DNA from 3 places in the Lactiplantibacillus sp. DA1 genome. Region 2 is predicted to be linked to each of the others. Evidence: riboswitches for the same ligand, from Rfam matches in the RefSeq annotation. Region 2 holds a riboswitch; each other region holds the start of a gene.
The links. A riboswitch is a leader RNA that binds a small molecule or an ion and turns the genes downstream of it on or off. The one in region 2 is predicted to bind thiamine pyrophosphate.
Positions count from the first base shown of each region.

Region 1: another riboswitch for thiamine pyrophosphate. It lies ahead of RXV91_RS12145 (ECF transporter S component); the one in region 2 lies ahead of thiS (sulfur carrier protein ThiS).
Region 3: another riboswitch for thiamine pyrophosphate. It lies ahead of thiM (hydroxyethylthiazole kinase); the one in region 2 lies ahead of thiS (sulfur carrier protein ThiS).

Region 1 covers NZ_JAWHTQ010000007.1:137,348-147,555, forward strand. The annotation lists gene RXV91_RS12105 (PTS mannitol-specific transporter subunit IIBC) at 1-595, opposite strand, end outside; gene RXV91_RS12110 (C69 family dipeptidase) at 955-2,370, shown strand; gene RXV91_RS12115 (glucosamine-6-phosphate deaminase) at 2,513-3,226, opposite strand; gene RXV91_RS12120 (helix-turn-helix transcriptional regulator) at 3,607-3,810, shown strand; gene RXV91_RS12125 (hypothetical protein) at 3,823-4,236, shown strand; gene greA (transcription elongation factor GreA) at 4,322-4,792, shown strand; gene RXV91_RS12135 (aldo/keto reductase) at 5,387-6,217, opposite strand; gene RXV91_RS12140 (glutathione peroxidase) at 6,267-6,752, opposite strand; TPP riboswitch at 6,897-6,990, shown strand; gene RXV91_RS12145 (ECF transporter S component) at 7,093-7,662, shown strand; gene RXV91_RS12150 (ABC transporter ATP-binding protein) at 7,692-9,098, shown strand; gene RXV91_RS12155 (energy-coupling factor transporter transmembrane protein EcfT) at 9,095-9,754, shown strand; gene RXV91_RS12160 (ABC-F family ATP-binding cassette domain-containing protein) at 9,875-10,208, opposite strand, start outside.
Region 2 covers NZ_JAWHTQ010000002.1:6,553-16,760, forward strand. The annotation lists gene RXV91_RS02600 (Zn-dependent hydrolase) at 1-574, opposite strand, end outside; gene RXV91_RS02605 (thiazole synthase) at 577-1,353, opposite strand; gene thiF (sulfur carrier protein ThiS adenylyltransferase ThiF) at 1,384-2,022, opposite strand; gene thiS (sulfur carrier protein ThiS) at 2,041-2,253, opposite strand; TPP riboswitch at 2,297-2,388, opposite strand; gene thiE (thiamine phosphate synthase) at 2,403-3,026, opposite strand; TPP riboswitch at 3,102-3,191, opposite strand; gene RXV91_RS02625 (ABC transporter ATP-binding protein) at 3,707-4,471, shown strand; gene RXV91_RS02630 (ABC transporter permease) at 4,464-6,059, shown strand; gene RXV91_RS02635 (anthranilate synthase component I family protein) at 6,531-7,967, shown strand; gene RXV91_RS02640 (aminodeoxychorismate/anthranilate synthase component II) at 7,951-8,526, shown strand; gene trpD (anthranilate phosphoribosyltransferase) at 8,551-9,570, shown strand; gene trpC (indole-3-glycerol phosphate synthase TrpC) at 9,567-10,208, shown strand, end outside.
Region 3 covers NZ_JAWHTQ010000009.1:4,385-14,592, reverse strand. The annotation lists gene cbiM (cobalt transporter CbiM) at 1-931, opposite strand, end outside; gene RXV91_RS13550 (Crp/Fnr family transcriptional regulator) at 946-1,611, opposite strand; gene larA (nickel-dependent lactate racemase) at 1,863-3,137, shown strand; gene larB (nickel pincer cofactor biosynthesis protein LarB) at 3,139-3,879, shown strand; gene RXV91_RS13535 (LarC family nickel insertion protein) at 3,910-4,701, shown strand; gene larC (nickel insertion protein) at 4,740-5,171, shown strand; gene larD (D/L-lactic acid transporter LarD) at 5,176-5,892, shown strand; gene larE (ATP-dependent sacrificial sulfur transferase LarE) at 5,917-6,747, shown strand; gene RXV91_RS13515 (zinc-binding dehydrogenase) at 6,946-7,923, opposite strand; TPP riboswitch at 8,095-8,200, shown strand; gene thiM (hydroxyethylthiazole kinase) at 8,279-9,070, shown strand; gene thiD (bifunctional hydroxymethylpyrimidine kinase/phosphomethylpyrimidine kinase) at 9,096-9,920, shown strand; gene thiE (thiamine phosphate synthase) at 9,910-10,208, shown strand, end outside.

The sequences.
Region 1 (10,208 bases), on a different contig from region 2:
CAATGAAGACGTTGGCTAATGGTAATAGCTTCATCTTAATGATCCAGTCAACACCGGCAGCCATAGCAGCACTTGCACCAGCAACCAATGGGCCGATTGCAAAGTAACCCAGGATTGCTAGTAACATCCCGATAATCCCAGCGGAGAAGTTGTTAACCAACATTTCAAACCCGCTCTTAATCTTATCAGAAATGGCATCATCCCACTTCTTAATGCACCAACCACCTAAAGGTCCCATAATCATGGCACCGATAAACATTGGAATCGAAGAACCAACAATGACACCCATAGTAGCGATCGCACCAACGACCCCACCACGGTGACCGGCAAACAAAGTCCCACCAGTAAACGCTATCAATAATGGCAATAAATAATGAACCATGGGCTGAATCATCTTAGCTAATCCAGCGTTTGGCCACCAACCACCGGCCATAAAGATGGCGGTAATTAAACCCCAAGCAATGAAGGCACCGATGTTCGGCATAACCATATTACTTAGTGCACTCCCAAATTTTTGAACGCGAGCCTTAACGCCCAGTTTCTTTTTCGCAACAGGAGCGCTTTGGGTTGCATTCGTATTTACATTTTCACTCATCAGGTAAAGCTCCTTCCTTTTTCTTAACAACTTAATCATATCCGCCGTGGTAAGCGGTTTCAAGAACTTCTAGGTAGACCCGTGGCACAGGAAACTGTGCCAGAATTAAACTCAAAGATTCACAAACAAATAAGTTGGCACAAAATTCTACAACGCTGTCAAAACAGTAACAATAGCAATATCGATAAATTGTCCGTATCAGTTATGATTGCATTTTCACAAATGATTTTAATTAATCGACACACTTTATGACCGATATGATTCTCATCAATTTATTATTTTGTCGCTAAAATTCAAGATGCCGTTGAATTTCGCCACCAAGCTCCTATACTTATAGATAACTAAGGAGTGACCTATTAATGAAGAAAGATTCAGATTGTACCGAAATATTGGTTGGGAAAGCTGCTAGCATGGATGGTTCGACCATCGTTGCCCGCAACGAAGATGGCTACGGCCCAATTAATCCGATTAAGTTTATTGTGCACGAAGCCCACGACCAAACTAACGCCAGCTACACTTCCGTAACTACCGGCGTCACCGTTCCGCTGCCTGATCATGCCTACCGCTACACCGCAACCCCCCAAGCCGATCAAAGTGATGGGCAGTACGAGGAAGCTGGGATCAACGAATTAAACGTCGGGATGAGCGCAACTGAAACCACTGCCACCAATGCCCGCGTACTCGGTTACGATCCGCTCGTCCATGATGGCGTAGATGAAGAAGCCATGGTCACCCTCGTTTTACCCTACATTAAAAGTGCTAAGGAAGGTGTCCAACGCTTAGGCGCCCTAATCGAAAAATACGGGACTGGTGAAAGCAACAGTATCGCCTTTAACGATCACGATGATATCTGGTTGTTCGAAACCGCTGGTGGTCACCATTGGGGGGCAGTTCGGATGCCCGAAGACACCTACGCAATTGTTCCCAACCAAACCGTGGTGCAAGAGATGGATCTCAACGATACCGACAATTTCCTAGGTGCCAGTGATTTAGTGGACTTCGTTGAAAAGTATCACCTCAACCCAACACCCGGTCACTTTAATTTCCGTGAAATCTTCGGTACCCAAAGTGAGGCGGATGCTTATTACAACACTCCACGGACATGGTATGGTCAAAAACTATTTAATCCCGAAATCCAACAGAATCCCACTGATCAAAACATGCCGCTATTCCGACAACCAAACAAAAAATTGGCTATTGAAGACGTCCAGTTCTTCTTGTCTTCACACTATAACGGGACGCCTTACGATCCATTTGGCACTTTCGCTTCTGGTAACGCCCGTGAACAAACACGTTACCGGTCTATCGCGATGGATCGCAATCAGTGCTCATCTATTCTGCAAATCCGGAATGACGTACCTGCTAAGCAAGCCGCCATTCAATGGATCGCACTAGGTTTCTTCGCTTACGCCCCATACGTGCCCTTCTTTACCAACATCAATGACACGCCGATTGATTATCGCAATACAACTAGCACGGTCAGCGTTGATAACGTCTACTGGTTATCAAAAACGCTCTCCGTCTTGATTGAACCACACTGGCATGAATTTTCTGAAACGGTCAATGCCTATCGCGACGGTTGTCAATCATATGCCCGTAGCCGGGTTGCCGCAACCGACGCAGCCATTGCCGGCAATCCGACCGATTTCTTGACCAAAGCCAATAGCGAAACCGCCGCCGAAATTTCCAACCGGACCCATGCGTTGTTTGATACTTTGGTTAAGCAAGGGCTGTTGTTATCGAAAACGACTTGGGAAAAAGGACAAAATCTATAAATAAGCCAAAAATGATTCGACTGCTAACTATCCTAGTAGTCGAATCATTTTTTACTTTACATGAGTACTTATTAAAAAGCCGTGCTTCACAACGCAATCGTTATGAAGCACGGCTTTCAAATCATTTTTAGCTTAATTAAAATTAATACTTCTTGCTTAACTTGCTAGCAGCCGCTTCGTCAATGATAACGGTAACGTCTGGATGGTTTTGCAAGATACTTGCTGGTAATTCAGGAGTGTCTGGACCTTCAATCATACCCTTAACCGCATCAGCCTTGTTTTCGCCGAAGGCTTCGAGCAATAAATGCTTGCTCTTCATGATGGAAGCTAAGCCCATTGAGAAAGCTTGCTTAGGAACATCATTTTCGCTGGCGAAGAACCGCGCGTTAGCTTCAATCGTTGATTCAGTTAAATCAACCACGTGCGTCGTAATATCGCGAGGAGTACCTGGTTCGTTAAAACCAATGTGACCATTACGGCCAATCCCTAAGATTTGTAAGTCAATTGGGTGTTCGTCAATCACTTTGTCGTAACGCTTAACTTCAGCTTCTGGATCTGAAGCTAAACCGTTTGGCAAGAATGATTCCTTAAATGGCTTGTCATTGAATAAATGTGTTTGCATGAAGTATTTATAACTTTGGTCGTTGTCTGGTGCAATCCCAACGTATTCATCCAAGTTAACGGATGTGCAGTCACTGAAATCTAAGTCACTATTAACGATTTCTTTGTAAGTTGTAACGGGTGTCGAACCAGTTGCCAACCCAAATACTTTCGCACCATTGTCTAAAGCATTCTTAAATACTTTGTAGCCTTCTTTTCCGCCGGCAGCTTGATCCTTTACTACGATAACTTTCATAATTAACTGACTCCCTCTTTGTTTGGTATAGTCCAATTGTATATTGGTCTAGACTAAAATTCAAGAGGTTTGTCTGAAATATTTCACTTTTATTTTTTGCAATCGTTATCATTGTTAAACTGTCAAGCCAAACTCCTTTAATAAATTAATTGTATTTTTCGATAATTTTGCCTATACTTAACATGTTCGTAACTCCGTGGAACGTGAGAAACTCCACGACTAGCCAAGGCTGCAAAGCCATTGGCTATTTTTTTTGCGCTCATACACCTACGCCAACCATTTATTTGTTCACGTTTCAATCAAACTATCCAATATTTACATTGCAATTGGTAACGGCTAAAATTAACTTTGTACGGAAGATATATATTACATAAAGGGAGGTGTTAACCGCGAATCATGTCAAGCAATACCGGTTAATGGCCGGATTCTCACAAAAAGAACTCGCCAGCAAGACTGGCATCACCCGTCAAACCCTGAGCTTGATTGAAAAGGGCACCTATAACCCATCACTGAAACTCTGCCTCAACCTCTGTCACGCACTCAACCAAACACTCGATACTGTCTTTTGGGTCGAACTCAGTTAGGAGATCCCTACCATGAAAAAGATTCGTGACGAACGTTTAATTTTACAAAATTTCAAGAACATTCGCACCACGTTGTTAATTGAGAATAGTGCTATCTTACTGATTTTATTTTGGCAAGGCTGGCAAAAAAACAATCTTCAGCAGGCCTTTACGTACGACAATCCGTTGTATATTGTCCTGATGATTGCCGTTTTTACCATGATTGTTCTATCTGTTAATGTCAGCACTCCAATGGCAGACAAACCCAAACGGTCATGGCGCTACCTTGGCCTGTGGGCACTCCTCGAATTAATCGGTTTCACCGCCCTATTTTACTTTCTGATTGCGACAAATCAGCCGTTCATTAGTCTGCTTGCTGGCATCGCCCTGACCGCCGTCACTAGCGGTATCATGCTGTATATTAATCACCTGCGTGATTGTGATTAATATCAGCTATCGACTAGCTGGTACCATTCTAATCACATTTGCGGTAAACTATTCCCAGAAATTCAACGGAGACGAGGTTTTTGCTATGGAACCAACTTTTAACAAAATGACTGCGGCCGGCTACCATGCCATCGAACAGGAAATTGAGGACTTAAAGCAACAACGGCCCGAGCGAATCAGAATTCTGGCTGCAGCAGCAGCACTGGGTGATCGTTCTGAAAATGCCGAGTATAGTAGTGCCAAACGAGACTTGGGTCGCTTAGAAAGTCGCCTGCGTTATCTCAACAAGCAGTTGCAGTACGCCCAAATCGTCCAACCGGCTGACAACGATCAACTCGATATCGGTAAATTCGTGACCATTGAATTTCTGGATGATCATGACCAAATCACCTATCAATTAGTGGGGAAACAGGAAGCCAATCTCGAACAACAAAAAATCTCATTCACATCTCCCATCGGTCAAGCGCTCGCTAATCATACTGTTGACGATGTGGTCACTGTGAACGCACCGAACGGGGCTTATCAAGTTAAGGTAATCGCGGTTAAGCGCGCGTAATAAAATAGTTATGCCAATCGATCGGAAGCTTATCTTTATTTTTTTGAATCAAAAATACACTTTCTGAAGCGTATACGTGTTAAAATAAAGGCAGTAAAAAAGCCGGTACGTTAATACCGACTTGAATCAAGGCCCGCTCTAAGAGCAGTTGGCTTTAAATTTAGATAATCAAAGAACAGTCACCCAATACCGGCCAAAGTTTTGGGGTGGCTATTTTTTGTTTCTGGAGTTCCATACCTGATACATCGCTAGTGCGATGCTCAAAATGATTTGCAAGAAAGCAAACCAAACAGGTAGAGTGACCACGGCTGAAAACCTTTCCTAGTGTGGGAAACGTATTTGTCATACTACCACGACCTTTCAAGATGAAAACAGCCAACCGCCCTTAAAACATACCTATAAACACATTTTACCAGATAGTGGCTCACAGCTACACAGTTAGCATTTTGTATGATTAAAAAAGCCAATCGCTACTGCACCATGTATTGCGATTACGCTGATATCACAAACCAATCATCAACAAGCAGTTGTCCATAAAAAGATAGCGACGAGTTATCATCACAACGTCGCTATCTTTTTTCTATATCATTCAAATTAAAATTCCTGGTACACTGCTGGATCTTGATTATTCAAGCGACCATCCGCTTGGTTCAAGCCATTAATTGTTGCCATATCAGCTGCACTGATTTCAAAATCAAACACGTCCATATTACCTGCTTGACGGCTCGGCGTTGACGACTTCGGAATCGGCAAGGTCCCTAACTGTAGTTCCCACCGTAAAATCAACTGACCAACATTTTTATGGTAGTGCGCTGCAATCTCTTTGAGCGTCTCATTTTGAAGCATCTCACTCGCCCGGCCAAGAGGACTCCAATCTTGCGTCAAAATACCGTGTGCTTGATCATAATCCCGTTGTGCCTGCTGGTTAAAGTACGGATGTAATTCGACCTGATTAATGACGGGTAAAACACCCGTTTCTTTGTTTAACCGTTCTAAATGTTCTGGTAAGAAATTCGAGACCCCAATCGAACGAATCAAGCCTAACTTCTGGGCATCAATCAGTGCCTGCCAAGCTTCAACATAATGGTCTTCCTTAGGGTTAGGCCAATGAATCAAATATAAATCATAATAATCCAGGCCAGCTCGATATAATGATTCTTGAATCGTATTGATAGCTTCCGTGTAGGTGTGGTGGCGACCAGGAAGTTTTGATGAAATCAAGAGTTCCGAACGCGGTACTGACGAACGCCGAACCGCTTCACCAACAGCCCCTTCATTTTCATAGTTGAAGGCCGTATCTAATAATCGGTAGCCGCGATCAATCGCTGAGTCGATCACTTGCACACCATGAGCACCATTCAGTTTATATGTTCCAAAGCCAATTTTAGGTACCGTTAAACCATCACGTAACGTATAAGTTTCCAACTTAAGCCACTTCTTTCTTCTAAATTAAACTATCATTGTTAAATTATCGTTAATCTTCTGAACGATCAGCCAAGGCATCACGAATCGCTGCTTCAAATGTTGCCGGCCTTGTCGTTGGGGCGTAGCGTTCGAGCACACGGCCATCACGACCAATCAGGAATTTTGTAAAGTTCCACTTGATTCGACCATGGCCAGCCGCCTGTTTGAGGTAAGTAAATAACGGATCAGCGTCATCACCATTGACCATCACCCGTTTGGTCATGGGGAATGTTACCCCATAGTGCCGTTGACAATAGTCATGGGTCTCATCGTCATCCGCCTTTTCTTGATGAAATTGATTGGATGGCAATCCCAAGACCACTAGGCCCTCCTGCTGATACTTCTGATAAAGTTCTTCTAATCCTTTAAATTGCGGCGCCAAGCCACAGTTGCTAGCCGTATTCACGATTAGCAAGACTTGACCGCGATATTGTGACAAGTCAAGCGACGCACCACTCATCTCAGTTTCTGTAAAATCATACACTGATTCTGCCATCGAGATACCTCCTAAGATTATTAATCAATTAAGTTACTTTACCCATAGTAAACCACAAAATTGTGACTTTTCATCATACTTTGCTCTCATCCTGAGAATATTGATTGCGCTTACCGCTCTTATCCGTTACACTAAACGTATCATTCATAGCAACTGGGGTGCCATCACGGCTGAGATAATACCCATTGAACCTGAATCTGGACAATGCCAGCGCAGGGAGCAATGCTTTTATTTGGGGAACCATCAATTCAGACTTAGCCGCCTGCCACCAATACTCGTGGTAGGCGTTTTTTGTCGCTTAGATGCGTGAATGACAAACTACTTTTGGGAGGATTTAACAATGAAATGGGTTAAATCATGGTACTTGAACGATATTATTTTACTGGCACTAATTGGTATTTTCTTTGGTGCCATCTTTATGGGGACTAATTTTGTTTATAACATTTTAAGTGCGGCCCTGACACCATTTGGTCTAAGCGGTCTGGCTAATGAACTACTACTTGGCTTATGGTGCATGCCCGGCATGTTAGCTGGCTACCTTATTCGACTAAAGGGTTCGGCAACGCTAGGTGAGCTCCTCGCAGCAACCGTCGAAATGTTTTTCGGTGGTCAATGGGGCATCACCACATTGATTTCTGGTGTCGTGCAAGGATTTGGGGCCGAACTAGGTTATATCGTCACTGGCTACAAACACTATGACTGGTTAGGCTTAACGGCTGCGGCCGCAACAACTACTGTGGTCACCTTTGGTTGGGACCTTGCCCGTAATGGTTACTATAAATTACAGCTATGGCTCTTAATCTTATACGTGGTCGTTCGCTTTATTTCGATGTTTGTTTTTGGGGGTCTGCTAACTAAAACCATCACTGACCTACTTGATCGCAGCCATGTTTTAAAATCAACGCACTAATACACTTTATAAAATGGAGGCTTTCTCGAATGGCTAGTATCGTGCTGAATAATTTAACTTACACCTATCCACAGGCGTCGACACCCATTCTGGATCGCGTAACCCTAACACTACCACGGCAAAGTTTCATCCTATTGACGGGGCCATCGGGAACAGGTAAGTCGACGCTCCTAAAGCTGATTGCAGGCTTACTACCCCTGACTCCAGCTCACGGCACCATTACCTTTGATGGTCAGTCATTAACTGCTAGCAACGCTAATCAGCGCACACAACGCGTCGCGATGATGTTTCAGAATCCTAATCAGCAGTTTGCCATGGATACCGTTGAAAATGAACTAATTTTTGCACTTGAGAACTTACAAGTACCTCGTGACCAAATACCGGCCCGCTTACTTAGTGCACTTGACTTTGTCGGTATCCGAAACTTGCAGTCACGACTTTTAAATCATTTATCCGGTGGCGAGAAACAGAAGGTGGCCCTTGCCATCATTGTTGCTATGGACAGCGATGTCATCCTACTTGATGAACCCTTTGCTAGTGTCGATCCTGCCGCACGAGCCGGCTTGTTAGACCGGCTCGTGGAACTACGCAATCAACATGGGAAGACAATCATCTTGGCGGATCATGACCTAACAGGTTACGAACAGCTCGTCGATCAAGTCGTCCAAATCAAGGACCAGCACTTACAGCTCATTGACCGCACCACCTGGTCTGAGTTATTTTCAGCCTTTACTGAGCAGCCACAACGGTCATGGTCAGCACCGCAACGCGTTGAACGCCCTTGTTTTCAACTTGATCACGTCACTTTACAGGCAGGTGATCGCCAACTATTAGTACCGACAACGCGTCAATTGTTAGCACAACACAATACGCTGATCACGGGTCCTAACGGTAGTGGTAAATCCACGTTATTTGAAGCCCTCGTCCGTCTGCATCCCTATACTGGCGAAATTCGTTACGAAGGGACACCTATCGACAAGCTAAAACGCAAACGCTATGCCCGCCACGTCGCCTTGCTTTTTCAGGACGCTGAGACCCAGTTTTTAAACATCACGGTCGCTGAAGAACTGGCTCAAAGTAAACGCTATGCGTATGGCGACTACTTTACCGCGGACCGTATTCAAACGGCCTTAGTGCAACTCAACTTATCCGGTCGTGATGAACAAGTCATCTATACTTTGAGTGAGGGACAGAAAAAGAAACTACAAATTCTGCTCATGTTAATCATGCAGTCACCAGTTCTACTCATGGATGAACCCTTAAAAGGGCTAGATTTGCATTCGATCAATGCCCTGGTCGCGTTATTACAGACCACCCAAGCGGCAACTAAGCAGACGCTGATTATTATTAGTCACCAGTTAACCGGCCTGATGCCATTGATTGACTATCAGCTACACTTTGAAAATCACCATTTAGATTGGGTGGTGCGATCATGAATCCTAGCATGAAATTATTATTACTACTCATCATTGCGCTAGAAATTTCATTCACGACAATTGTAAGTTTGAACGTGGCACTGATTATTCTGGCACTGATTTACCTGCTCGGTCACCGAACTCGGCTTCGAACATTAGGGTGGTTGCTACTCATTCCGTTGCTACCAGCAATTGGACTTTGGAGTACCCAGTACATTAACGGTAGCGGTGACAAGACTTTGATGGCCTGGGTCCTGTTCACACGAATCTATGCGTTTGTTTTTACGGGCGCTACTTTTACGCTCACGACTGACGTCTTACAATTAACCGATTCGCTTGAGCAAAACTGGCATTTACCCGCCAAATTTGCATATGGCGTCCTCGCCGCGTATAACTTGGTACCACGGATTCAGCACGAAGTTCAAGTGATTCGGGCTGCTGGTCTGATGCGTGGGCAGGTCCTGTCCTTCTGGTCGCCACAGCTCTACTTTAAAGCAATTTTGGTCTCTATCAATTGGTCGCAGAACCTTGCCCAGGCCATGCGCTCCCATGGTTTTGTCGAAGATGCACCCCGCACTCACTATCGTCAGATTCCACTGACTAAGTTGGATTGGACCATTGTGATTAGCGGCGTCTTGCTTTTACAAGTCGGCGCCTTCGTCATTCCGTGGCGCTAGTGGTCTCATTCACTGAATAAGCACTAAATTAAAACAGGTTTTCTCAATTATGAGAAAACCTGTTTTTGGGTAATATTCCCCACTTAGGTCGGGACACACTAACAACAAGTTGACCTTAATTCATGCTTTCAGCCGATCAATTTGTTGCCGTAATGCCTGAATAGCAGCTGTAGAAGACGTCGGGTCTGCCATTAATTGATCATACTTGAACTGAAGTACTGCTAAGTCAGCTTCTACCGCTTTAGGCACTTTAACAACTTTGTCAGGATCAACTAATTGGTGCGTCTCGAATTGCAACACCCGAGTAGCAACGGCCTGGCGAAACGGTTCATCATGTGAAACAAAAATTACCGTTCCAGGATAATTTTGTAAGTAATCGGCCAACGCATCCAGCGCGTCCACATCCAAATAATTGGTTGGTTCATCTAACATTAAAACGTTATATTGACCGACT
Region 2 (10,208 bases):
TTAAGCGTGGTCCCTGTTCAATATGCAATTCTGTAAAAGTCGTGGGTCGGGTGCAATAAGCGACTTGTTGGTCAGCGTGATGACCGAGTTGCGCTATGGCGATTTTTCGAGCCGACGCAAATGATGTGCCAGTAGCATCGATTAAGTAATCAGGCAGTTGATGTGTCATTAAATAAGTCGACCCGGTAAAGGCTGCGTTAAACCGACTCCCTTCTTCTTCACTAAAAGCGATTAATCTAAGTGTGACCGGTGGTGGCCCCTTAAGTGTAATCAGCCGACGAATCGCACACAGACCGCCCAAAATACCATATAGGCCGTCATATTTACCGCCATTAACGACTGTATCCATATGGGACCCGGTTGCAATCGTTCGTGTCTGATCACGGCCTAAAAAATCGAGGTAAATGTTACCCACTGCATCAACAGTAGTCTGGGCCCCCAACTGGTGGCCCAGGTCTAGTAGCCGTTGTTGATTACGCAACCAGGCCTGATTATATACGAGTCGGTTTTGACCATGCGGATTGTTGTGAGTAAACTGTGCCAACAACTCGGTAATAGTATTGGTGAGTGTCATAGTCATTTGGAAGAACTAATCCCAGTGAGTGGGGAAGAGGCCACTGCTTGAGTTGTTAAAACACGACCGGGCTGAGCGAGGAAGCCTTGCCGGCCAGCTTGAACAGCATTTTTAAATGCCGCCGCCATGAGGGGGATATTGCCAGCTGTTGCCATTGCCGTATTGGCCATTACAGCTGCTGCCCCGATCTCCATAGCTTCGGCGGCATGACTTGGGCGGCCAATGCCGGCATCAACAATAATTGGTAAATCAATTTCATTGATCAGTATTTTAATTAACTCACGGGTAGTTAAACCTTGATTTGTTCCAATTGGTGCTCCTAATGGCATAATGGCTGCTGCGCCTGCTGTCATGAGCTGTTGGGCAATGTTCAAGTCAGGCAACATATAAGGAAGCACTGTATAGCCTTCATTGGCAAGAATAGCAGTGGCTTTGACTGTCGCCGCGTTGTCCGGTAGCAGGTATTTTTTATCAGGGATAACCTCTAATTTAATAAAATGACTACCACTCAGCTCACGAGCTAGGTGCGCCATTCGAACTGCTTCATCAACGGTCGTGCAACCAGAAGTGTTTGGAAGAATGGTGATCCCATCTGGAATATAATTGAGAATATTTGTTTCATCTTGATTAGTTCGTCGCAATGCCATGGTAATGATTTGTGCACCGGCTTGTTTAACAGCAGCATCGATGAGTTGATATGAATACTTGCCTGAGCCGAGAATAAAGCGGGATGTGAAGTGTTTATTACCAAGAACTAAGTCGTCATTTAATGCGTGCATATTAATCAGTTCCTTTCATTTATGAATCAATTATGATCGGTGCATAAGTAAGCGTAGAATCACATTTGCTTCGTGCCCAGCACATGTCATTACTCGTGGGGCCATTAACCCTTCGTTGCCTGCAGTCATACCGTCGCCACAAATGTAGACATTGGGGAGCGGATGGGTCGTCTTAATGGTATTAGCAGAATGAATGCCAGCCAACCCGTTGCCCATCACCAAGGGCTTATTTGGAAAGTGTTGGGTGATACCGTCCAATAGCATCGCTTTAGCGGCCGGATCATCGAAGGCTTCACAGACGATATCACAATCAGCAAAGCACACCGCAATATTAGCTGGAGTGACTTTAACATTGAGAGTCGTGACCGCGATGAATGGATTAAATTCCAATAAATTTTGTTGTAGTGCTAGCACTTTGGGCATCCCAATCTGACTAATTTTGAATTGTTGACGATTGAGATTACTTGGTTCGACGTTGTCAAAGTCAATGAGTGTTAAGTGACCGATGCCACTACGCGCTAACGCAATGGCGACATTAGAACCTAATCCACCTGCACCAGCGATTGTAATATGAGCTTCCTGTAGGGGAACAGTCGAATTAGCGACATTGCGTTCTTTCATGCCCAAATAGAATGTTTTTATAGGGCTTCCTTCAAAATTAATGGTCATTGATTTGGTCCTTTCGTTTTAACCACCACCAACAAAAGTGATGAGTTCGATACGATCGTTAGCATGTAGTAACGTACTTGTAAATTGGTTATGATGAATAATGACGCCATTTATTTCTGCGACAATATTTTGTGTGGTTATATTTTGCTTCAATATGAGCTGGGCAAGTGTTTGACCAGCAATGTAGGTGATTTTAGTGCCGTTTAAAATAATCAAAAAAACTCCTTTCACCGAAGAAAGGAGAAAATGTACAATCCAAATAAAACCATGCTCATTTGGATTGGCGTCGTTCTTCCTTCGGTAGTACTAGCTACATCAGGTTCAGTGGGTATAATCTCAGCCATGTTGGCACCCCAGACGATATATAGTTCAATTTGAAGTTAGTGACCCACCTCCTTTAAGTGCCGTTTTAAGGTTTTGACTTTAGCGGTTATATTTTCTGCTTGCATAATTTCACTAATCATAGCCACACCGGCTAATTTAATGCCATTCAAATCAACTAAACGTTGATCGGTAATACCACCAATAGCCACTACTGGAATTGTAACCGTGTTGGTGATGGCGATGAGTGTGTCGATCGAAGTTAGTTGAGTGATAACCTTGGTAGTGGTTGGATAAATTGCACCAACACCTAAATAATCTGCACCGGCTCGCATGGCGGCCTGAGCTGCAGCTGGTGTTTTGGCAGAGACTCCTAAAATTTTGTGGGTGCCTAAAATTCTACGGGCAATAGTAACGGGCAACTCAGCATCACCAATATGGACGCCAGCAGCATCTATGGCCTGACAAATGTCAATTCGATCGTCAATGATTAATGGCAAATGGTAATAGTCAGTAATGATTTTGACTTTTCGTGCTAGTTCGTAATAACGACGCGTAGTTACTTCTTTTTCTCGCAATTGAACTAAGGTAACGCCGGCTGCGCAAGCTTGATCGATCTTATTAAGAAATTGGTCATCTGAAAAGTGATATCGATTAGTGACCAAGTATAGTTGGTAGTTCATTTATTTGCCTCCATTTCAAAAAAGCAGTCTCTATTACTACGTGCGTAAAAAGAGACTGCTCCAAAAATATGTCAGCATATTCCTAGTGCGTCTTCCTGCGCAGGTATTAACCAGATCAGGTTCAATGGGTATAGTCTCAGCCAAACGGCACCCCAGACACAATAATTATTTAATTTAAAGCCAAGATAGCATATTAATGACATTGATGCAATCAGATTGATGAATTGTTTAATTTGATCGTGTAATTAAGATAGGTGTGAGGTGGTTCATAAACTGAGAGATTGTCTAAGCTAATAGTAGTTAACAAATATATGGATTTTTGGGAAGTGGCACAGAAAATGGCGTTAAATGATTTGAAAGTAACCCAATGGAGTTGTGGGGTATATGTGATTGTAAGTTTGCTAGTTTTAATCGTGATCATCGCAGTTTATACTGCGATGATCATAAAAAGTGAGCTGTGAGCTTGGTCAATCAATTTGTTCCTTATGCCGCTTTTGACGTCTTAATAAGTTACATGTGTTGATTTAATTTAGTCATGGATGGCTGAATCGTTAGTTTTTTGACAGAATTAGTAAGCGGCAAAAGATGAGTGCACTACTGGCAACCGACTCAATCCGTTTTCGAGTTTTAAGATTCTTCCGGTATAATAAAGCATAACTGATGACTAGGGGGATAATCATATGATTGAAATTCACGAATTGACAAAGCGTTATGGGGAGAAGACGGCATTAGATCAGCTCACTTTAACTATTGCACCCGGCCAGATTTTCGGCTTCTTAGGCCACAACGGTGCTGGTAAGTCAACGACCATCAAAAGTTTAGTCAGTATTATTAAACCAACAAGTGGCACAATCACGGTTGATGGCTTAGACCTTGAACAGCAGCGACAAGCTGTTAAGGAAAGGATCTCGTACGTGCCAGACACACCCGATATTTTTCTCCAACTTTCAGCGATGGAATATTGGGATATGATTGCTGCGGCCTACCAACAATCAGAGACTGCGCTTGAACAGCGGCGGCAACAGTTGGTGGCACTGTTCGATATGACCGACCACGCTGAGGAACCGATGGCTAGCTATTCACATGGGATGCGCCAAAAAGCCATTTTGATTGGGGCACTACTCCCTGATCCTGACATTTGGATTTTGGATGAACCGATGCAAGGACTAGATCCACAAGCCGCTTTTGATTTAAAAAATTTGATGAAGGCCCATGCGGCTAAAGGCAAGACAGTCATCTTTTCAACCCATAATCTGGATACGGCTCAACAGTTATGCGACCGTTTAGCGATTTTGAAGCAGGGACAATTGATCTATACCGGTTCGGTTGCGCAATTACTAACTCGATATCCGCAACAATCGCTTGAGGAAATTTATTTACAAATGGCTGGGCATCTAACAGATAATCACTTAGTCGATGCGATTGAGGGTGAGCGTGATGAATAAAAGCCAGCTACGTGTTTTGTTAGCCGTTAATCTCAGGTTGTTAAATCCGCAACTAACGGATCGGTTACGTAAAAAAGGGGCCTCGGGGCCGGCTCTAAGTAGGAAGCTAATGCGGCAGTTTTACTTGAACGCCTTGATGTTTCTTGGTATCTATGGCTTGACGATGCTTGCTTTTGATTTTAGCAAGCTACCGGGCATGTTTACATTTTATGTGGCGTTATTTATCTTGTTAGGAATTTCTCAGAATATTTCAGGTATTTATAACGTCTTTTTTGCCGGTAATGACCTAGCTGAATATTTACCGTTACCGTTCCGTAATCAAGAGATCTTTGTAAGCAAAATTTTAGTCGTTATCTTTAACACGGTACCCTTTACCATTCCGTTATTTTTAATTTTTGTCATGACCGCGACTCGGGCAGGAATCTTTGTGCTTTTAGGATTAGTAATGGCAATCTTGATGTATGGTCTAATACTGAGCCTACTGCTATGTCTGTGTGCCTTAATTGTCTTTGGTTTGACGAAACTAAAGGTGTTTCGTGCCCATCAAAAAATGGTCATGAATATCATGTTAGGTCTTAACGCTGTCTTAGTGCTAGTCGGACTCTACTTTATGAATCGCGGATCATCATCTGACGCCGGCACGCAGGTTGACCGCACAGTGATACCCCTGTTGGTACCGATTTTTAAAGTTTTTACGACGCCGTTAACAATGGCGAGTCTACTGACTTGGGGTAGCTTGGTCGTCGCTTTACTAATTTTGTTAGTGTTAACCAGTCGGTTCGTTTTGACTCACCTGATTGACCAACTAACCCAAGTCAACACGGTGCTGACGGCGACCCCGCAGCGTTGGCATTCGCGGCAACATAACCTCAACAAGCTTTTGCGCACCTACCAGTTCCAGCTACTGAAAGAACCCAGTTTGGTTTTACAATTATTTACGAATTCGATCCTGTTGCCATTGATTCTAGTAGGAACCATTCTCTTTTCAGGGACGGCACCTAATTTTAGCCAACTATCGCTGAACTGGATTGGTGTCTGGTTTGTCAGTGGCATGGCCGCCGCCATTGTCAATGTTAATCAAACTTCCTTAGTCGGTAACCTTATATCACTTGATAAAATGAACTTTGACTTTGTGAGCGCATTGCCTATCCCAATGTCCCATTATTTACGGCAGAAGTTTTACTTGGGTTATTGGTTTCAAGTCATAATTAATATGGTGATGGCGTTAGTGGTGGGCATTGCTGGACGAGCATCACTAGCCCTAGATTTGGCCTTAATACTAGGAGTTGCTTGGGGCACGTACCTAGCTGCCCAATATTATTTTAAGCGTGATTATCAATTGCGGATGACGAATTGGACCAATGTGACGCAACTGTTTAATCGTGGTGGCGGTAATCTTGGTCTAATGCTTAACTTATTAGTTTGCAGTATAGTTGGCGTATTGATAATTGTGATCTATAGTTTGTTGATTAATCTGTTTGCGGCGGTAGCTATGCTGATTAATATTATTGTTTTAGTGGGTATCGGACTTGCTTCTGGTAGTTTTGTCTGGCATTACCGCAAGACTTTTTGGCAGCACCTTTGCTAATACGAGCTAATTTAAAAGTTAATAATATTAAATTAGAATAAAAGTGTTGACAAATCGCTCATCAAGTTTTAATGTTAATAACAACTTAATATTCGTCCATGAAACCGATGAAGTGGAGATCAAGATAATGATGCCCGTAAAGAGAGTCGCCGTTGCTGAGAGTGCGATCGAACGCAAATTATTAAATGGACCACTGAGGGCGCGATTAACGAACAACTTTGTTCTAGTACCTCGCGACGATAGGGAGCCGTCAATTCCCGGGAATGTGTTTGCATTTCGCTAAGCTGGGACCCGAGTCTAACCTGAATGGGGGAATTTGGTGTCCAACCAAGGTGGTACCGCGGAAAAATCCGTCCTTGACTGTCATTAGTCATGGACGGATTTTTTTGATGGGAGGCAGTTCAATGCAGCAACGATGGCAACTAACCACAACTCAAGTAAAAATATCTTATTAATGAGGAGTGGTTCAACATGAATCCAACATTACCAACCTTAATCGCTTATCAAGATCATTACCCCTACGTGCCAGTAATGGTCAAACGGCCACTCGCCGCTTTTGATCCACTCGCGGTAGCTAAAATTGTTCATCAAATGGGGAACGGTTTTGCACTAACGATTGACCGACACCAACGATATAGTTATTTCAGTTTTGAACCGCATCAAAGTCTCACGGGACAAGGACTTGTCAAGGATGGTCGGCCAGCTAATGAGACGCTACAAGCCATTCTAAACCAATATCGAACGCCACGAATTCAAGGGTTACCACCATTTACCGGTGGTCTGATGGGATATTTCGGTTACGAATACGTGCAACAATTTGTGCCCAAATTGCATTTAAAATCAGCGGCGACAACTGGCCTCGATGATCTGGGCTTATTCTTAGTTACAAGTGTACTCGTATATGACCATCGGCACCACGAACTGGGACTGACACAACTGATTCCAACAGATCATCTAACGGCCACTTATGCGACAACGCAAGCTAAATTAACGCAAAGATTGTCCGCCATCATGCAACAATTACAACAACCGTTAGCTTTGCCGCCATTCCACTTACAGCAGCCGTTACAGATGCAAGCGGATCAGGCTACTTATGCGAAGCGTGTTGATCGAATTCGACACCACATTTATGCGGGCGATATTTTTCAAATGATATATGCTAATCCATGTTTGGGGACCATGAGCGGGTCATTGCTGGCAGTTTATCAGCAACTTCAAAAAACGGTGGCACCGTATAACTGTTATTTTAAACAAGCTGATTTTGAAATGACGGCAGCGTCACCAGAAACGTTAGTCACGAAGGATGGTGAACAAGTCGCAACGTATCCGTTGGCTGGGACAAGACGTCGTGGTCGAACACCTGCCGAAGATCAGCAGTTGGCCCATGAATTACAAACCAGTCCTAAAGAAGTTGCCGAGCATAATATGTTAGTTGACCTGGGACGTAACGACTTAGGGCAAGTTGCGAAGTTTAAAAGTGTCCGGGTGACTAATTTGCGACGATTAATTCGTTATTCAAAAGTCATGCATCTAGGGTCCCGCGTGGCCGCAGAAGTGGCGCCCACCACTACGGCCCTCCAAGTACTTGCCGCTACTTTCCCAGCCGGGACGTTAGCAGGAGCGCCTAAGATTGAAGCAATGACTCTGATTAATCATTACGAGCAGGCCCCGCGTGGCGTTTATGGTGGTTGCTTTGGCTATTTAGATTGTAACGGTAATTTGGACATGGCAATTGGAATCCGGCTGGCCTACCGAATGAATGAACGGTTGGTCATTCCAGCGGGTGCGGGGATTGTCGCTGACAGTATCGGCACACAGGAATTTAAGGAGTGCCAGAACAAACAACGGGTGGTTGTCAATGCAGTACAAGACGCAGAAAGGTGGGCTAATGATGGAACTATTAATTGATAACTATGACAGTTTTACTTATAACTTGTATCAACTAATTGGCCGGTTGACGCCCGATGTTCGGGTGATTAAAAATGATGACTTAACGGTCACGGCAATCCAAGCGTTACAACCTGCTCATATTATTTTGTCACCAGGACCGGGAACGCCAGCGCATACAGGGGTTAGTCCACAAGTGGTGCAACAATTAGCTGGTCAGGTGCCAATACTAGGGGTTTGTATGGGCTTAGAAGTCATGGTCACGGCCTTTGGTGGGTCGTTGCGAGCCGCCCAGCATTTAGTTCATGGGCAGGCCACATTAATGCATGTCCAGCCATCGGCACTATTCAAAGATTGTCCGATGCAGTTCGTGGCGGCACGCTATCACTCATTAGTAGCCGATTCCGACCGCTTACCCATGAATTTTCGCGTCATTGGAACGAGTGATGATCAGGAAATTATGGCGGTGGAAGATGTAGGCCGTCAACTGTATGGGGTTCAATTTCATCCCGAATCGATCATGACACCTACAGCCATTGGTGAACAATTGATTCGTAATTTTTTAGCACTTAAACACTAAACAGACGAGAGTGGAGGAAGACTTATGATTGAAACAGCGATTGCACAACTCACCAACCAAAAAAATATGGATTTTACGATGAGTCAACAAGTCATTACAGAAATTATGAAAGGTCAAGCCACCGACGCACAGATTGGCAGTTTTTTGACTGCTTTAGCCATTAAAAAGGCCACCATCGATGAAATTGCGGGCGCGGCCACGGCAATGCGGGCCCAAGCGTTACCCTTCGAAGTGAATCAGCCCACGCTGGAGATTGTTGGGACGGGTGGGGATCGGTCGAATTCGTTTAATATTTCAACGACCACCGCTTTAGTTGTTGCGGCGGCAGGGGTGCCAGTAACCAAGCATGGTAACCGGGCGGCGTCGTCCAAGAGTGGTGCGGCAGATGTTTTGGAGGCGCTCGGTGTCAAAATTGATTTGACACCGGACCAGAGTTCAGTACTGCTAGAACGGACGAATTTTGCCTTTATGTATGCGCGTGAATATCATCAGGCGATGCGGTTTGTTGCCCCAGCCCGACAACAAATCAAGATTCCAACTATTTTTAATGTGTTAGGCCCGTTAGCTAATCCGGCCCACGCAGAGATGCAACTATTAGGAGTGTATCGGCAATCCTTGATGGCCCCATTAGCCGAAGTTTTGATGCGTTTAGGTGTTAAACATGCGATGGTCGTGCACAGCCAGGATGGTTTGGATGAAATTTCTGCAGCGGCTCCTACTGATGCGATAGTGATCAATCATGGGCGGCAAGCAATGCTGACCTTGACGCCTGAACAGTTCGGGTTGTCGCGCTGTGATCATGCTGACTTGATTGGTGGTAGTGCTCAAGTCAACGCCGCCATCACCCGGTCAGTACTCGCTGGGGAACCAGGCGCACCACGTGATGTGGTCTTGATGAATGCCGCGGCGGCGTTACACATTGCCAAGCCGCAGTTGGACCTGGCGGCTGCTTTTGAACTGGCCCGTCAAACGATCGATCATGGGGCTGCTGCAGCCGAGCTAGACCGTTTAATTCAGGAAAGTCAGGCGGTGATGGCTTCATGATACTAGACCAACTTGTTCAAGCAAGCCAACAAAGGGTTCAGGCCGTGCCAGTTGTCGACCGTGAGAAGCTCATCCGACAAGCTCGGAAAATGACCACGCCGGTCCCATCATTTGAAACCATGCTTGCTCAGCCAGGATTGCAGATCATTGGTGAAGTTAAGCGGGCGTCACCTTCTAAGGGGCTGATTGCGGCTGAATTTGATTACTTACAGATTGCGCAAGCCTATGTTGCTGCTGGGATTGATGCAATCTCGGTATTGACCGAACCCCGATACTTTCAAGGACGATTGACTTATTTGCAAACTATTGCGCAAACCGTAACAGTCCCTACATTGCGTAAAGATTTTATTGTGGATGCAAGCCAGATTGCGGCCGCCCGCGTTGCTGGTGCTAGTGCGGTTTTACTAATCGTTGCCATTTTAACACCGGTTCAACTGCAGGCTTTCATTACATTGGCCCATAAGCTGAATCTGTGTGCGTTAGTAGAAGTCCATACAACGGCTGAGATTCGACAAGCGGTGGCAGCGGGGGCCCAGATTATTGGCATTAACAATCGTAATTTGAAAGATTTCAGTGTCGATTTTGCAACAAGTTGCCAATTGCGACAAGCAGTTCCAGCTGAATGTTATGTGGTCGCC
Region 3 (10,208 bases), on a different contig from region 2:
TCAAAACAGCGGTAATGGCCGATAAAATATAACCCACACTAACCGGTAAGCCCGCGATGGCGTAATCACTGAACAGGGCCTGAAAATGGAACCCGTGGACCATTCCTTGAGGCGCGTGAGTGCTGATATGTTGTTGCGCTAGCCGTTGCTGTAATTCTTGGGGGCTCCATTCGCCCCAAGCCGTATTGCTAGCCAACAAGCCTAATGGTGATAACACCGCTAACCCGAGTAGCAGTGCAATCCACGGCCGCTGATTGCGCCGAGTGGGCGTCTGATAGAGGTTAGTTGGTGCGACCCGTTTTACAAATTGAAAGACGAGTAGCGTGAAAGCAACTTCAACCCAACCGGCGACTAATAAGTGAGCGGTCAACATTGCGGGTACCGTAATGTTGAGGCCATATGGGCAGTAGAGCGGCGCACCACTTGCCGTATGAGCCAGTATGGGTTGTAACCCGAGCTCGATACCAGCAACTAGCGCCGCCATATTAATGCCTAAGTAAGCACCAATTGCGAGCCCCAACTTTTCATGGTGCCATTTTTGACCTAGGCGATAGCAGGCGTAGCCGACAAACGGCATAATGACCGCCATATTCAACGCGTTAGCGCCAAAGGCTAGGATACCGCCATCACCGAATAATAAGGCTTGTAGTAGTAACGTCACGGTCAGCGCAAGACACGCCGCCCATGGGCCAATCAAGACAGCTAACAGGGTTCCCCCGACAGCGTGAGCCGTGGTCCCACCCGGAATTGGCAAGTTGAACATCATAATTAAAAAAGCCAATGAAGCGGCGATGCCGAGCATTGGCAGGGTTTCATGATGTTTTTTGATTTGAACTTTAACTTTTAAAACGGCGACGGTCCAGACGGGAGCCATCGCGGTGACCAACGTTCCGCAAGTTGCGGGACTTAAATAATTATCCGGAATATGCACGGATGAGCACCTCACTAATTTGCAATTTGATCTAAGAGGTAACTAACATCTTGAATAATAAATTTGTGATTTTTGACCGTAATGACACCATCTGTTCGTAGCTCTTTGAGCATCCGGTTGACACTACTTCGGGAACTGATGCCACAGAAACCAGCAATGTCGTCATTGGTAACCACAAAGTCAATCAGAATCCCTTCGTTAACTTTTCGTCCGAACAAATCAACAAGACTATAAATAAAGGCACAAATGGCCCCCTTTTTACCGTTCATGACCATCCGTTGCAGTCGAAGAATGTTTTCGGACAACTTTTTACGGTAATAATTTTTAACGTAGTTTTGCAGTTCAGGCGTGCTGTTGACGTACTTCCAAAAAGCGACCCGGTTGACTTGATAGAAAGTGGCGTATTCGGACTCAATACGGACGTTAAACGGTTGGTCCGTAGAACGAGAAACTTCATCACGCAGCAGGGAGATCACGTCGGGCTTGGCAATATAAGATAAATTATATTCGCGACCGTCTTGTAAAATAATGCTGTTTTTGATGATGCCGTCCTTTAAGACGTACGTATAGTGTTCGGCTAAACCATGGTAGGTCAGGTAAGTATGCCGCTTTTTTTTGATTGTCGGCACGTGATGGGCTTCCAAATAACTTAGTAAATATTCAATATCAGTTAATACCATCTTAGTTTTTCAGTTCTTTCGTGAATAATTTTAAGGTTGAGGGTGGTAAAAATAACGATTCTCAACGGTAATCACGACGGTAACGCTACTTAAGCATAGCGGTTTTCATGATTGTGACAATCGCATTTAAAGTATACATTTGTTAACTATTTTTGAAAACTTAAAATGTAACGGACAAGTTATCCGTCTTCTAGTATAACAAAACGTGCATGTAAAAATTAGTTTTTAGAGAAAGAGGATGGCTAAAAGTCATGGTTACAATTGATTTACCATATGACAAGCGCACAATTACGGCTCAGATTAATGATGAAAATTACGCCGGTAAGTTAGTGTCGCAAGCTGCAACATATCATAACAAATTATCAGAACAGGAGACGGTCGAGAAGTCGCTGGATAATCCAATCGGCTCCGATAAGCTGGAGGAACTTGCTCGTGGGAAGCACAATATTGTGATTATTAGTTCCGATCACACGCGCCCAGTTCCTTCACATATTATCACCCCGATCCTATTGCGGCGGTTACGGTCAGTGGCGCCCGATGCACGGATTCGGATCCTCGTAGCTACTGGTTTTCATCGGCCATCAACCCACGAAGAATTGGTGAATAAGTATGGTGAAGACATCGTCAATAACGAAGAAATCGTGATGCATGTCTCAACCGATGACAGTAGTATGGTCAAGATTGGCCAATTACCATCTGGCGGCGATTGCATTATTAATAAGGTCGCTGCTGAAGCAGATTTGCTAATCTCCGAAGGCTTTATCGAATCACATTTCTTTGCTGGCTTTTCAGGTGGTCGGAAGTCCGTTTTACCTGGGATTGCTTCATACAAGACGATTATGGCGAACCATTCCGGCGAATTTATTAACTCACCGAAGGCCCGGACCGGTAATTTAATGCATAATCCGATTCATAAGGATATGGTGTACGCTGCTCGGACCGCTAAACTTGCCTTTATTATCAATGTTGTTTTAGACGAAGATAAAAAAATCATTGGGTCATTTGCCGGTGACATGGAAGCCGCCCATAAAGTGGGCTGTGACTTTGTCAAAGAACTTTCTAGTGTACCAGCCATTGATTGTGACATTGCGATTTCGACGAATGGTGGTTATCCGCTTGATCAAAATATTTATCAGGCCGTCAAAGGAATGACCGCTGCTGAAGCAACCAACAAAGAAGGCGGCACGATTATTATGGTTGCCGGTGCTCGTGATGGTCACGGTGGCGAAGGGTTTTATCACAACTTAGCTGACGTTGATGATCCTAAGGAATTCCTGGACCAAGCAATCAACACGCCACGGCTTAAAACTATTCCTGACCAATGGACGGCCCAAATCTTTGCTCGAATCTTAGTTCATCATCACGTGATTTTTGTGTCAGACCTCGTTGATCCTGATTTGATTACGAATATGCATATGGAACTGGCCAAGACGTTAGATGAAGCCATGGAAAAAGCCTATGCGCGCGAGGGTCAAGCCGCTAAAGTGACGGTTATTCCTGATGGTTTAGGCGTTATTGTGAAGTAGTATGGCAACCACAGCAGAAATATTACAACAAGTGGCGGCAGGGCAATTAAGTCCGACGGTGGCTGCCCAACAGTTAGAAGCGGGCAAAACAGCGGCATTAGGTTTTGCCAATGTCGATTTAGATCGTCAACGCCGCAATGGCTTCCCTGAGGTCATCTACGGTGCTGGTAAGACGGCAACTCAAATTGTGGGTATCGTGCAAGCTTTGTCCCAACAGACGTTACCGATTTTAACGACCCGGTTATCCGCGGAAAAATTCGCGGCACTCCAACCGGCGTTACCAACGGCTGTTTATCATGCCACTGCACAGTGTATGACGGTCGGAGAACAACCGGCACCGAAAACACCAGGGTACATTGCCGTGGTAACGGCGGGGACCTCCGATCAACCGGTCGCTGAAGAAGCAGCAGTAACCGCGGAAACTTTTGGCAATCGTGTTGAACGAGTCTATGACGTGGGTGTTGCGGGAATCCACCGACTGTTTGCCAAGTTGGATGTGATTCGTGGTGCCCGGGTGGTCATTGTGATCGCGGGCATGGAAGGTGCGCTGGCCAGTGTCGTTGGTGGACTAGTTGATAAGCCCGTGATTGCCGTGCCGACAAGCGTTGGTTATGGTACTAGTTTTCAAGGTATGACCGCGCTATTGACCATGCTCAATAGCTGTGCGTCGGGGATTACCGTTGTCAACATTGATAATGGCTTTGGTGCCGCCTACTCAGCTAGTATGATCAATCAAATGTAAGATTCAGTTAACTGAACAAGGAGAAGATAAATGCAAACACTTTATTTAGACGCTTTTTCGGGGATTAGTGGTGATATGTTTCTGGGCGCGTTACTCGATTTAGGACTTGATTTTGAGCAATTAAAAACCGAATTGGCTAAGTTACACGTGCACGGTTATGAATTAACGCAGCAACGGGAAGCCCAGAGTAGCATCTATGGCACGAGCTTTGATGTTCAGGTTGCGGGTGGTAAGGACCATGGTTTTGTGGAACATCACCATCATCAGCATGAAGCTGGGCATCATCATGATCATGAAGCGCGTCATTTAGCTGATATTGAGGCGTTAATTGACGGCAGTGACTTATCAGATACCGTGAAACACCACGCGAAAGCGATCTTTATGGAAATTGCGCAAGCGGAAGCAACGGTTCATCACATGCCACTAGCTGAAGTTCATTTCCATGAAGTGGGTGCGTTGGATTCGATTGTTGATATTGTGGGTTGCTGTATTGGGTTGGAATTGATGCAGATTGATACCATCATGGCTTCCCCGTTAAGCGATGGCAGTGGTTTTATTAACGTTGCCCATGGTCAGATGCCAGTTCCCGTACCGGCCGTGATGCAGATGCGAGTTGGTAGTGCCATTCCGATTCAACAACGGTTGGATGTGCATACTGAATTGATTACCCCCACTGGGATGGGCTTGGTCAAGACGCTCGTACGTGAATTCGGACCGTTACCGGAAAATGCCGTGCCAACTAAAGTTGGTTATGGGTTTGGTAAACGGGACACGGGTGGTTTCAATGCACTGCGAGCCGTATTATTCGAAAAAAAAAACTAAGTCAGCAAATCGTTAACCGGACGGCCGATGCTGTCTTAATGATTGAGGCTAATCTGGATGATCAGACGGGTGAAGGACTGGGGTACGTGATGAACCAGTTATTAACGGCGGGCGCATACGATGTGTTCTTCACGCCCATTCAGATGAAGAAAGATCGGCCGGCGACCAAGTTAACGGTTTTGGGAAACGTTAACGATAAGGACTTGCTGACTAAGTTGATTTTACAAGAAACGACGACGATTGGTGTACGTTACCAGACGTGGCAACGTACTATTATGCAACGGCACTTCCTAACGGTCGCAACGCCGTACGGTGATGTTCAAGTTAAAGTGGCGACATATCAAGATATTGAGAAGAAGATGCCGGAATATGCGGATTGTGCCCAGCTGGCGCAGCAATTTCATATTCCGTTTAGAACGGTCTACCAGGCAGCCTTAGTGGCGGTAGATCAATTAGATGAGGAGGCGTAATTTTTTGGTACATCAGTTGATTGCTGAATTTATGGGCACAGCCCTAATGATTATTTTTGGGGTGGGTGTTCATTGTAGTTCCGTATTAAAGGGAACCAAGTATCGGGGTTCCGGTCATATTTTTGCCATTACAACTTGGGGTTTTGGGATTAGCGTTGCCTTATTCATTTTTGGCAATGTTTGCATTAACCCGGCAATGGTTTTGGCGCAGTGTCTATTAGGAAATATCGCATGGTCTTTATTTATTCCGTATTCCGTTGCGGAAGTGCTTGGTGGGGTCGTGGGCTCAGTGATCGTTTGGATCATGTATGCTGATCATTTTAAAGCCTCAACAGATGAGATTTCACCCATTACAATTCGGAACTTATTCTGTACGGCACCAGCCGTTCGTAACTTACCGCGGAATTTCTTTGTGGAATTATTTGATACATTTATTTTTATTTCGGGTATTTTAGCGATTTCTGAGATTAAAACGCCGGGAATCGTGCCAATTGGCGTTGGCCTACTTGTATGGGCCATTGGGATGGGACTTGGTGGTCCAACTGGGTTCGCAATGAACTTAGCTCGAGATATGGGGCCCCGGATTGCCCACGCCATCTTACCAATTGCCAATAAAGCCGATAGTGATTGGCAATACGGTATCATTGTGCCAGGAATTGCGCCCTTTGTCGGGGCAGCAATTGCCGCTTGGTTTATGCATGGCTTTTTTGGAATTAATTAAATTAAATAGAAGAAGGGTTTTATTATGGCAACATTAGCAACAAAAAAAGCAACGTTAGTAGCAGCATTAAAGGATTTACAACGGGTCACCGTGGCCTTTTCTGGTGGGATCGACAGTACCTTAGTTTTGAAGATGGCCCTCGATGTTTTAGGCCGTGACAATGTGACCGCTGTGGTTGCGAACTCTGAATTATTTACGGATGAAGAATTCGATAAAGCGATGAGTTTAGCCGAAGAACTAGGTGCTAACGTTCAAGGAACTACGCTAGACTACTTGAGCGATGACCACATCAAGAACAACACGCCTGATAGCTGGTACTATGCGAAGAAGATGTTCTACAGCCGGTTGAATGACATTGCGGCTAATAACGGTAGTGCCGCTGTCTTAGACGGTATGATCAAGAATGATGAAAATGATTATCGTCCTGGTTTGAAGGCCCGTAGTGAAGCGGGGGCCCGGAGCTTGTTACAAGAAGCTGATTTCTTCAAGACTGACGTTCGGGCCTTGGCACAAGAACTCGGTTTGATGAACTGGAATAAAGTGGCGTCATGCTCTGTATCTTCACGGTTCCCATACGGGACGACGTTGACACATGACAATATTGCTCAAGTGATGGCCGCCGAAAAATATTTGCGTAGTTTAGGTTTTCCAACGGTCCGGGTTCGCTTCCACGATGATATTGCGCGGATCGAATTACCAGAAGCACGGATTGGTGATTTCTTAGTCTTTAACGACCGCGTTAACCGTCAATTACAATCACTTGGATTCCGCTACGTTACCCTTGACTTAGGCGGCTTCCGTAGTGGTCGGATGAATGATACGTTGACCAAGGCACAATTGGCCACTTTTGCCTAGGTCTAATCAAATTAGTGATAGTGGTGTCGGGATTAATCGGCGATGGGCGACTGAGCGGCGGTGATCATGACTCATCCGCCCATCCGATGGTAGTCGTAACCCCAGCCGATACGCACACGTTGCGGTTATCACCAGACACCCCAAAAACGCAGTTCAAGGCCGCCCTTGAACTGCGTTTTTCGTATCTTCATTTTTAGATCAACAGGCGTCAAAAGTCACGACGAGTTTGCCAACGACTTGACCAGCTTGTAGTTGTTGCAAACCAGTTACAAGTTGGTCACGGTGCAAGACCTGAGTAATTAGTGGGTCGACCTTGCCAGCTTGGACCAAAGCTAATAAGGCAGCGGTCATTTGCCCAAGATCGGCAACTTGCGCTGGGTTACCGCTACGGTGGGCGCCACCGAGGTCCAATTTACTGATAGTTACCACTTGATTACTTAGAAAGTGGTCCGGAGTTGCTAATACACAGACAAGCTGGCCGTTGTAAGCTAAGCGCGGTAGGTCCGCATCAGCATGACCAATGGTATTAATGATCAGATCAACACCGTGCTGCTGCGTTAGGTCTTGAATGCGTGTGGTCACATCTTCATGATGATAATCGATTTGGGCATCGGGATGCAGTGGTGCCACGAAGGCTTGCTTGTGTTGTGAAACAGTTGTAAAGACAGTCTTACCAGCAGCTTTCGCGAGTTGAATCGCCATACTGCCTACACCGCCTGCACCTGCATGAATCAGCACAGTTTGCGCGGCATTTAAATTGGCTTTGCGTAGGAGGGCCTGATAAGCCGTCAATCCAGCGCAGAGACTAGCGGCGGCTGTTTCAAAGCTCATAGTCGTTGGAATCTTAGCTAGCACGGCTGCTGGTAAACTCACGTATTCGGCAAACGTCCCATTATTGGCGAGATTAGCGTGCCCACAAACTCGTTCGCCAGGCCGAAAATTAGTGACCTCAGCGCCAACCGCCTCCACGATTCCAGCTGTGTCTAGTCCTAGTGTGTGTGGATATTGCCAGGCGGCGTTACCCGCCGCAACTAATTTAAAATCTACCGGATTGAGCCCGACTGCTTGGGTCTTGATCAACACCTCAGTTGGCCCGAGGTTGGGCATGGGCCGTTCTTGCCATTGCAGCTGTTCTATAGTTTGAGCGGATGGATCTGGCACAACCAGTGCTTGCATCTTCAATCACTCTTTCCTTAAAGACATATTTGCTTTTTATTATAACCGGTTGTGGCGGTGAATTTAAACTTTAATGCCTAATTAATTAAGCAGCAATGAGGGTGATTCGGCTAACGGAAAGGTTGACGTTAGCGGTTACAATCGTTAGACTAAGGCTAGTAATTGAATATTTTTAAACACTAGGGGTGTCCAAAAATGGGCTGAGATGGTGCTGTAAGTACCGATCCCTTTGAACCTGTAAGCTCAAACTTGCGTAGGAAAGTGTCACAGCTAATGTTAGCGGCCACTGGATCAATGCATGTTGATTGGTGGCCGTTTTTAATTGGCGTGACGGTCAATGAGGAGGAGAATTGCTATGGAATTACAATTATTGAATACTTTACGGGATCACAATCCGATTGTTTTTAACATTGCCAATTTTGTTACGGTTCAAGACGTTGCCAATGGGCTAAACGCGTTAGGGGCCTCGCCAATTATGTCAGCTGAAGTCCAAGAAGCGGAGACGATGGTCCAAATTGCCGGGGCAGTTTGCATTAATTTAGGAACCTTGACCACCACCCAGATTGATCAAATGCGAGTGGTTGGTAAGCTTGCTAATCAGTATCATAAGCCAGTCGTTCTTGATCCGGTGGCCGTCGGGGCGGTCCCTTATCGAAAAGAAGTCGCGCTAGCATTACTATCTGATTTTCAAGTCGATGTTATTCGGGGCAATGCTGGTGAAATTGCGGCATTGGCTGGCATGGATTGGCAAGCGAAGGGCATTGATGCGGGGAGCGGTCAGGGCGACCTGGTTGAAATTGCTCAAGCTTGTGCACAGCAATTCCAATGCTGTGTCATATTGTCGGGACCTACTGATGTTATTACGGATGGTCAGCACGTGGCTAAAGTCGCTAATGGTACCCCGCTCTTCCAACGTCACGTGGGCTCGGGCGATTTACTTTCTAGTATCGTCGCGGCTTTTACAGCCGTTAGTCCAACCGATATTTACCAGGCGGCGCAAGTGGCTTGCTTAGTCTTAGCGGGGGCGGGGGAACTGGTCGCCAGTCAGCTGACGGCCGATCGTCCCGCCACATTTGCCACTGATTTGATTGACCGGTTGAGCTTAGTGACAGTGTCAGAAATTCAAACAATTGCTAAAGTTGATTAAATATAATGAAGGAGCGCGAGATTTAATGAATGAATTTCCACAAGTGGCAACGATTGCTGGTACGGACAGTGGCGGCGGTGCCGGTGTCATGGCCGATTTAAAAACGATGCAGGCGCGTCACGTTTTTGGTACCGCGGTAGTCGTTGCCGTGACAGCTCAAAATACATTGGGAGTCCAAGATTTTATGGCAATGCCAACGAAGCTCATTGACGAACAATTTGCTTCGTTAGCAGCTGACTTAGACATTCGCGCTTGCAAAACGGGGATGCTTGCGGATGCTGAACACGTCCATGCCGTTGTTGAGAACTTGAAACGAGTTGATTTTGGGCCGCTAACAGTTGATCCAGTCATGATTGCGAAAGGCGGGGCGGCGTTATTAGCCGCGGATGCGATTAAAACGGTTCGCGACGAACTGCTCCCGTTAGCGACTGTTGTGACGCCGAATTTGCCGGAAGCAGAACGATTAACCGGTCAGGCAATCACTAGTAATCAAGCGATGGTTACAGCTGGACATGCGCTACAGGGGTTAGGTGCTGACAATGTCATTATTAAAGGTGGTCATGGTGATAATCCTGATTTAGCTAATGACTTCGTATTGTTGGCTGACGGGACCGCCTTTTGGCTTTCGGCTCCACGGATTGATACGGTGCGGACCCACGGCACGGGAGATACTCTATCGGCATGTATTACCGCCGAATTAGCAAAAGGACGGTCAATGGCTGCGGCCATTAAAACGGCTAAGGCGTACGTTGCTGGGACGATTCAGGATGGTATCCAGGTCGGGCATGGTCATGGCCCGTTGAATCATTGGGCAACCCCAAGTGAGCAGGTGATCGTTCATGACGCTTAAATTTGAACCCACACAATTACGTGCTTATTTTGTGTGCGGGACACAAGACGTGCCGGGACAGGATCTAAATGTGGTCGTCCAAACGGCCTTGGATGCAGGCATCACGGCATTCCAATACCGAGATAAAGGTAATAGCCAGTTGACTACGGCTGAGCGTTTTGCATTGGGGCAGCAATTGCGGGAACGCTGTGCGCAAGCGCACGTTCCCTTTATCGTCGATGATGATGTCGAGCTGGCACTCGCACTGCAAGCAGATGGGGTCCACGTTGGTCAAAAGGACGACCGGGT